Regions from separate parts of the Paenibacillus sp. NPDC056722 genome, predicted to be linked through region 1. Evidence: a T-box and tRNA genes for the amino acid it is inferred to sense, from the RefSeq annotation. Region 1 holds a T-box; the other holds one or more tRNA genes.
What was found. The T-box of region 1 lies ahead of ACFRAM_RS24955 (arginine--tRNA ligase). A T-box ahead of a tRNA ligase gene usually reads a tRNA of that ligase, here a tRNA-Arg.

Region 1 (4,472 bases):
CGGATATCAGCGGGCTGGAAATCTGCAGATACGTTAAACATAGCGGGGACGTTCCTGTTGTTATTTTGTCTGCACGCGCCGAAGAAGGAGACCGCATTGAGGGCTTTCAGGCGGGCGCTGATGATTATGTCGTCAAGCCGTTTAGTCCAAGAGAGGTTCTATTACGTATCCAAAGTATTGTTGGTCGCATGACCGGAGCCTGCATTTCTCAAGTTAATGATTCATCAAGTGGGGAAATTTTGATTGCGGGAATTCGGATAGAGCCCAGTGCCCGCCGTATACGGGTACAAGGAAATGAAATTCACTTGACGCGCAAGGAGTACGACCTGCTGTATCTTCTAGTTACCAATCCGGAAAAAGTGTTCTCTAGAGAAGAATTGCTGAGAGAAGTATGGAAGTCGCCCGCGAAGGATATATACGATAGGCGCACAGTCGATACCCATATCAAGCGATTGCGTGAAAAGCTGACTTTCCATTACCCGGAAGGAATTGAGTTCATTCAGACCTTATGGGGACTCGGTTATATGTTCCGCTGTCCTGAGCAATCTTTGTCTTGATCAGCTAGAGGTTGACCACCACCTTGGGCCACGCACCGCGCGCCGGGAGGCGCACGCGGTGCGGAAAAACTGTTGGCTCAGCATTTATTTCTAATTCTACGGCGAACAGCCAAGCATATGTATTATCAGATTCTGGTTAGAATATATAGAACGCATTAAAATAACAAACAAAGTCTAGAAGTTATTCGTAGAGTGTAATTAACGGCATTTTTGTACCTTAAATACTCTGCAACTCAGGCTTAGTGGGAATTAAGTGCAATATTGTACCTTAAATCTTCCAGTATACCCCGTTCAGGGTGCTTTTTCGAATAATAAGCTACAAAAATGCCCTTATTTGCTTCTTTCGCCTATATTTAAGAAAAATAAGGTACGAAAATGCGCTTAAATTGGGAAGTAGAACATTTTTCATTGTTAAGACGACTGGTAAAGGGAGAAGAGGTTTGCGTCCTAAAGCCTAACTTCATCAGCTACTGCATGGAAACCGGAATAATTATCAGTATCTTAGAATAACGCCCGATCTTCTGTTTGAATCTTAGTTTCTCTTAATATAGTAAGTTAAAAAAGTCTCTGTGGTCACGTTATACTAACGCCCCAGAGACTTTTTCAGGTTATTGCTGGAAGGACTATTCTGTTTCTAACCTTTGAACTTTCTACATCCGGTTTGGCGCGGGAAGACCCAATACGTTCAGCGCATCACCCAGCGTGGCCTGGAACTTGCCGGTTAGCCAGACCCGGAATCTCATACTGTCCGCTTCTCCCTTCAGGATCGGGCAGAGCGAATAGAAGTTATTGAACAGGGTAGCCAGGGTGTGGGCATAGGTACAGATCAGGTTCGGCGCTAGACCCTGTCCAGCCTCTTGGAGGGTATCCATCCAAGCGCTCAGATGTCTCAGTAATGCTGCTTCCGCAGCTTCTGGTGAGCTCGGGAATGGCACTGGAACTCCCGGTTCTGGCAGCATCCCAGCCGTTTCTGCTTTGCTAAGCACACTTCCTGCCCGGGCAAAGGTGTACATCAGATAGACGCCGGTATTGCCGGATATTTCAGTAGCCTGCCTGAAGTCGAAGACAATCTCGGTGCCAAGATTAAAGCGCAGCAGGTAATACCGGATGGCGGCATGAGCTATGATACGGCTGGACAGCCCGCTTTTATCGGAACGGCTCTTCTGGATCGTATCCTCCATGAGGGTGATCAGGTCTGCAACCTTCACGCCAATGCCTTGACGGCCCGACATGGCATAAGAGCCTTTGCCGTCAGAGATATCAATACCCAGTTCGGCTGCGGAAGCCGGACTTAGTGAAACTACGCCATAGCTTACATGATGTAACTTATCGGCCTGCTCGTTGTAGCCGAGCACCTGCAGCGCCTGCTTCACCATTTGCTGTGGATATTCCTGCCGGTTATCAATGACATTGATGACGGCATCTGCTTTGCCATAAGGCAGGGTGTGGCCAGTCATGCCCGTCGTCCATAAACCAGCGGAAAATTCGCTGTAGGAGAAGTCTTTTTCCAATAGTCCGAATTTCCACAGATGATAGGCAATATCTTTAGCGGTATAGGTTAAAATCCCGTTGGAGCGCACCAGTACTTTGTCAGCATGGTATTCGTCACTCTCTGCGTCTCCCGTTGGCGTCTCTCCGCTGTTCTGCTTAAGCACCCAACATCCGGCAAGCTTGCCTTCAGTTTCTTGAACAAAAGCCGGAGTCTGTGACAGCCGGTCAAATGCAGCTGCCCAGAAACCTTCTCTGACAATGCTGCTTTCCCAGACGAGCAGATCATACTCAATGCCGAAGCCTTTCATCTCTTCTACATGCTCCCGCACGATCCGCTCGGCGACGAGATTACCCAGCCAGGCTGTATTTCCCCGACCTTCTTCCAAGGCATGCAGGGTGTCTGACCGTTTTGCTATCATCTCAGGCTCAAGAGCATACGCTTTGTTCACTTGAGAATAGACATCCCAACAATAATCCCCGAAGCGGACATAATCCCCTTCCAGCGGAATGTTCTGTAATCCTACCACCGTATCAGCGAGCTGGTTACCAAGATCATCCACATAGTTATGGACCTCGACCTGCTTCCCTGTTCTTCTCAGTATGCGCACCAAGGTATCCCCGATGCAGGAGTTGCGGAGATGACCGATATGTGCGGCCTTATTGGGATTAATGGAAGTATGCTCGACAACTACTTTCTCTCCTGATGACGTCGGCAGTTCGAACGAATGCTTCGCCCATTCCGGCCAGTGAATCGATAGATTAATAAAACCGGGAGCGGCAACCTCCACTTTGCTGAACAAACCTGCGGTGTTACCGTGCTGCTCAAGTTCAGCTGCAATAAGTTCAGCAATGACCATAGGCGCCTTGCGCAAAGTTTTGGCTAACTGCAGGGCAATGCTGGTGGAATAATCGCCATGCTCCAAACTGGCAGGCTGTTGGATAGGGATGGGACCACTGGAGTAGGCCACACCCAGCGTATCGCATACACTATGTACACTTTGATTCAAGCTTTCTCTGATGATGCTACTTAACATGAAAACTCCTCCTTTTAGATATAAAAAAACAGCCCTCGTCTCTAAAAAAGAGACGAGGGCTGTTAGCGCTCGCGGTACCACTCTTGTTGCCGGACCTTCGGTCCAGCCACCTCACAGGTTAACGGCCTTCTGCCGGGACTTCCTACTGTTATGTTCAGAAGTCCATCTCACGGGTGCGCTTCATTATAAGTTCCGCACCGGCTTTCACTTACCCGGCTCGCTGAGGGCTGGAATCCCATAATTACTCTCCCGATCATCGATTGTCATATTAATTTGTCTAAGTATACCCAAATTTCCCAAGAAAGCAATAGTCACTCCCCTTTTCTTATTAACGGCCCTGAAATTAAATCTTTCTCTATATCAGAAAGCATTGTTATGTACGTCCACACCGACAGTAACAATATCGAATATTACTATGTTGAGGCACTGATTTATAAATGCTAGTGATAATGATAGTGTCGCAGCTACTAAATCTATATTAAAAGGAGTTGATGCAATGAGCTTTTTATCTACAGGGCCGATAGAGAATGCGGTATCGCCGGTGAGCGGGGTAAGACCGACTCAACACGCTATTGTTAAAATCGATAACCGCAGTTCAGAGACTACCGCTTCCGTTGAGATTTACGGTTATTATCTGAACGGAGTAAGAACGGAGTATGTCTGTGAAGTACTGTCTGTGTCCCCGAACCAGGTCATTACAAGAGAATATTTTGCTGACTTTGACGGTTTCGAGTTTCTTTTTGAAACACCGGCTGATCCGCCGGACGACGATCCTGTTCAAATCTCGGTATGGGGTGTTGATGCCGAAGGGCAACTAGTAACCGCACACCGTCTTGTCTCCTCTGAATTATTGAGAGAGCCATATGGTATAACCGGTGAAACTGGTGCGACAGGTGCGACAGGTGCGACAGGTGCAACAGGTGCAACAGGTGCGACAGGTGAAACTGGTGCAACGGGAGCACAAGGAGCACCTGGAGCTACTGGAGCAACCGGAGCGACAGGTGACACTGGTGGGACAGGTCCAACCGGAGCGACAGGTGACACTGGTGCGACAGGAGCAACTGGAGCCACAGGTGACACTGGTGGGACAGGTCCAACAGGAGCGACAGGTGACGCAGGTGCGACAGGAGCAACGGGTGACGCAGGTGCGACAGGAGCAACGGGTGACGCAGGTGCGACAGGAGCAACTGGCGCGGCAGGCGAGACAGGAGCAACTGGAGCAGCGGGTGCGACCGGGGCAACGGGTGACGCAGGTGCGACAGGAGCAACAGGTGACGCAGGAGCGACAGGAGCAACTGGCGCGGCAGGCGAGACAGGAGCAACTGGAGCAGCGGGTGCGACCGGGGCAACGGGTGACGCAGGTGCGACAGGAGCAACAGGTGACGCAGGA
Region 2 (4,472 bases), on a different contig from region 1:
GTGCAAGAAGCACCGGAGATAACAGTTTCAGTACCATCAAGGATGTCATGGTTAACGTTGTAAACGATAGTTTTCATATCGCCAGTAGCTGGAGCAGAGATAACTACTTTCTTAGCTCCGCCTTTCAAGTGCTTCTCAGCTGCTTCTTTAGTTGTGAAGAAGCCTGTGCACTCCAGTACGATGTCAACGCCAAGGTCGCCCCAAGGCAATTCTTCTGGGTTGCGGTTCGCAAGAACCTTAACTTCTTTACCGTTTACTTTGAAGAATCCATCATGCACTTCAACATCGCCTTTGAAAGTGCCTTGAGTTGTATCATATTTAAGCAAATGAGCAAGCATCTTAGCGTCAGTCAAGTCATTGATTGCTACCACTTCGATACCTTCTACATTTTGAATACGGCGGAAAGCAAGGCGGCCAATACGTCCAAAACCGTTAATACCTACTTTTACACTCATTGAATAGTTCCTCCTAGATTTCGTTTTATTTATTCAAGACAGGCCGTAAAGCTTGTCATGACAACAATATTAAGTATAATGCAAAATAATTAACGTTGCTCCCCATTTTCTGTAAAACTATAAAGGAAGCTGTAATTCACTGTCGATTTCTCTGCCAATCTCCACCGCAGCGGCCTCATCGGTAATCAGAATATCCTCCTGCCCAAAACGAAGCATCGCATGAATGGCTTTGGCCTTGCGTTTGCCGCCGGCAATTCCGACGACGACTTCCGTCCGCATGATATCCTCCAGACGCAGTCCCATTGTGAGCATGGTGTGAACCACCTTGCCCTCTTCATTGAAGTAATAACCAAAAGATTCGGCTACCGCCCCTTCTCCTTGGATCTCGTCCACTGTGGCTTCATCCAGATTACGGCGGCGGGTCATCTCCAGGGCGTCACCGATACCGTGCACGATGATACGTGAGCGGCGGATGATGCCGACGATCTCTCCAATATTGGAGTCCAGTCCGAGGGACTGATAAGCATCCTCGCTGAGCAAATCCGGTACATGTAGCAGCCGGTAGTTTGCGCCTACCCGTTTGGCCATCGTGGATGCGATGGTATTCGCTTGAATCTCCATACTCTCTCCCAGCCCTCCGCGCGCCGGTACAAACCAGGCGTTCTTATAGGAATGGGATAGCGGGGGGGACAACTGATCGGCCATCTCGGCTAGCGTTGAGCCGCCTGTAACGGCAATGGTATCGTCTGAACGCAGTACACCGAGTAACGCCTTGGCGCCAGCGCGTCCAAGCTCTCGTTTGGTGAACGGTGACGACTCGCAGTCACCCGGTACTATGATAACTTTACTAAGACCATAGGTTGTGCGGATTTTCTCTTCCAGATCATCCAGGCCGAACAGGCTCTTGGCGATCGGCTCCAGCAGGTCAAGCAGTCTGCGACCGGCATCGCTAATGCGCATGCCTACGCTCTCGATCTCAATGAGCCCTTGCGATTTCAGAAGATCCGTCTCGGCACGCAGCACCCGCTCCGTCATATCAAGGGAAGCGGCCAGCGTTCTGCGCCCAATAATATCGGACAACATGATCTGATGAAGAATCGTGTACCGTCTCTTAAGGGTTTCCATGAGATCAGGCAGAAGCTGCTTTTGGATTTCCAATAAATTACGCATGCTTTCACTCCTGCAACTTCGTCTTTCTCTATTCCCTTGTTCATGGTCTTAAAACGTCCCGGGTTAACTTTTTAAGTCCCACCCCTATTCTAACCAAATTTCGCAGGGAGCGCAAGTCTTCCGAGAGTAGAATTCACAACCTCTTTTCAACTTATACATATATCACGGGATGTAAGGGCTTTACCGCATCTATATTGCTTGTTCTGCAGCGAGGGCGGGCTTGTACCATTTCCATCCGATACCCATGGGAAATAAAGATTCTAACGCTTTGATATTAATACATTGCAATTGTAACCTTCTTGTATTATAATAATTTCTGTTGCGCCCGTGGTCCAATGGATATGACGTAGGCCTCCGAAGCCTGAGATCCAAGTTCGATTCTTGGCGGGCGCGCCACTAATTTTAACAGCTTTATTTGTAAGTTCTATAGTGTTCTTAACCAAAGTGCCATGATGTGGCTCTTTTTTTTGCAACTAAGTTTGACTTTCTTTGACTTTTTGTTTGAATTTGTTTATCATGTGGTTATTACGGTAAGAGTAAAAAATGAACACATTCGAAGAGCCAATACCAAGGAGGTTTTCCACGTGAGTTATATCCCAATGGTAGTAGAACAGAGCAACCGCGGTGAACGCGCTTATGACATCTATTCCCGCTTGCTGAAGGACCGCATCATTTTCCTCGGAACGGAGGTTAATGACGTGGTGGCCAATTCCATCATCGCCCAAATGCTGTTCCTGGCAGCTGAGGACCCGGAGAAGGATATTCACCTTTATGTGAACAGTCCTGGCGGATCAATCACTGCTGGTATGGCTATATTTGATACAATGCAATACATCAAGCCTGACGTTTCCACCATTTGTGTGGGCATGGCTGCTTCTATGGGAGCTTTCCTGTTGAACGCCGGTGCTAAAGGCAAGCGTTTTGCGCTTCCGAACAGCGAGATCATGATTCACCAGCCGCTGGGCGGTGCTCAGGGACAGGCAACGGATATCGAAATCCGCGCCCGTCGTATCCTGAAGCTGCGTGACAAGCTGAACCGTATCCTGTCCGAACGTACTGGCCAACCGCTGGAGCGTATTGAGAAGGATACTGACCGTGACTACTTCATGAGCGCTGCTGATGCTGCCGAGTACGGTATTGTTGACAAAGTGATTGAGAAGACACTGGTTCCTGGAGTTTAATTCTCCTGAGCATGCAAAAGCCCCTGAATCTGCGCTGCAGATCCAGGGGCTTTTTTTACATATTCGATCGGACTTTATGCTCTTATCCTACGTCTGTTAATCAGTACAGCATTCCGTACCCGAGTCCATCCAGTTTGCTCGCAATCACCCGATATCCCCGTCCATTGGGATGAAGATGGTCAATCGATAGCAAACCTCGCTCGTTGCCGGCGAACTCACCGTAGATCGAAGCGAAACCTACTACCCGGCTGCTGTAACCAGAAGCATACTGGTTAAATTGACGTACCCATGCTGTCGCTTCCTCTACTTGGGGGTAGGGATTATACAATCCCACGATTCTTATGATATAAGGCTCCCGTGTACCCGCCTTCAATTGTCCAAGCGAGTTCATGATGCCGCCGAAGTTCTGCCTACATTCCTGCAATGATTTTTGCAGAACCCTGGGTGAAATCCCATTAGGGCCTGACCCCGACTTTGCTGCACGGATTAGGTCATTGCCGCCGATAGATATCGTGATAATGTCCGCTTCCCGCACCGATTGCCGGAAGACGTTGCTTCTACGCAGACGTTGTTCCAGTTCAGCTGTAGTCATCCCATTAACACCCAGATTGGACGAGGCCACGAAGGAACCCAGCCTGGACTCCGCCGTTCTGCGGTATACTGGCACAAATCCATTGCCCGGCAACGCCCCAAATCCGGTCGTCAAGGAATCACCCAGCGCTGTATACTGAAAGCTCATAACTCTCCCTCCCCGCTCTATGCTGGACCTCTATGTATCATATGAGCCTTGCATAGAATAGGTAACGGGGAGGTGTCCTTGGCTCTATTTTAAAGCGGAAAACGGGCTACCCCCATTCGGTAACAACTCCTTGAAAGTGAAGGCGAATTCAGGGAATCCGGCAGCGTATGGAGTGTATTCATAAAGTTGGAAAAAGATAACGACCTTACCGTCTTTCAAATAGTAACTTTGCTCCGTATTCAGGCCTGTGAAGCCGCCAAAATAACTTTCATCAGCTTTGAATCGCTGGCTCAGCTTGGTGTTCAGGTCTTTCTTGTAATTGGGATTAGCGCCGAACAGATCACGCAAGAGCAGCTGTTTCCCATCTTTCAAAGAAAAGGTAAAGGCCTGACGGTAGGACATACCATGCGCGCCCCCGCTATAACCATACTGATTCAGCAGAACACTCAGCACACCATTTTGATTGTAGGTCACCGCATATCCTGCATCATATTCATAGGGAGGGCTCTGTTCGTCCCTGTCTGCGATGTCTGCTTCGGCCCCAGCCGCGAATCTCATGGTCGACTGCTTGAGTGCAGCGTTGATTTTCTGTTGCACATCCGTATTAGCTAGCCCGCTTATCTGTGGGTAATCGAGGTTGATGACTGCCCCCTTATCCTCACTACCCTTGGCATAATTCGCCGTGGTGATTTTCAGTGCATTCTGCGGACTGACCATAAGGTTCAGGCGGCCAGAGGGGGCGTTCCAGTCACCTTTATAACCCATATAATCGGTCAGGAGGCCCAGTGGTACATAAAGCCGGTTATTGACGTTTAGTCCTTCATAATCGTTAATGAAAAAGTTATTCACCGTGATGGACACCCCATACGAAGAGACCAGAAGCTTCGTCTCCGCACTGTCTTTTCCAATCGTATAGGCGCTGTCCTT

Region 2: it encodes a tRNA-Arg, which carries the amino acid that the T-box ahead of ACFRAM_RS24955 (arginine--tRNA ligase) is inferred to sense. The anticodon was not compared.

What each region holds. Positions count from the first base shown of each region.
Region 1 covers NZ_JBHTYV010000015.1:96-4,567, reverse strand. Annotated here, with positions in the region: gene ACFRAM_RS24960 (response regulator transcription factor) at 1-557, shown strand, start outside; gene ACFRAM_RS24955 (arginine--tRNA ligase) at 1,208-3,082, opposite strand; T-box leader at 3,128-3,348, opposite strand; partial or broken gene ACFRAM_RS24950 (collagen-like triple helix repeat-containing protein) at 3,579-4,472, shown strand, end outside.
Region 2 covers NZ_JBHTYV010000023.1:10,903-15,374, forward strand. Annotated here, with positions in the region: gene gap (type I glyceraldehyde-3-phosphate dehydrogenase) at 1-455, opposite strand, end outside; gene ACFRAM_RS27905 (sugar-binding transcriptional regulator) at 573-1,625, opposite strand; tRNA gene ACFRAM_RS27910 (tRNA-Arg) at 1,947-2,021, shown strand; gene clpP (ATP-dependent Clp endopeptidase proteolytic subunit ClpP) at 2,210-2,806, shown strand; gene ACFRAM_RS27920 (GDSL-type esterase/lipase family protein) at 2,907-3,545, opposite strand; gene ACFRAM_RS27925 (PdaC/SigV domain-containing protein) at 3,630-4,472, opposite strand, start outside.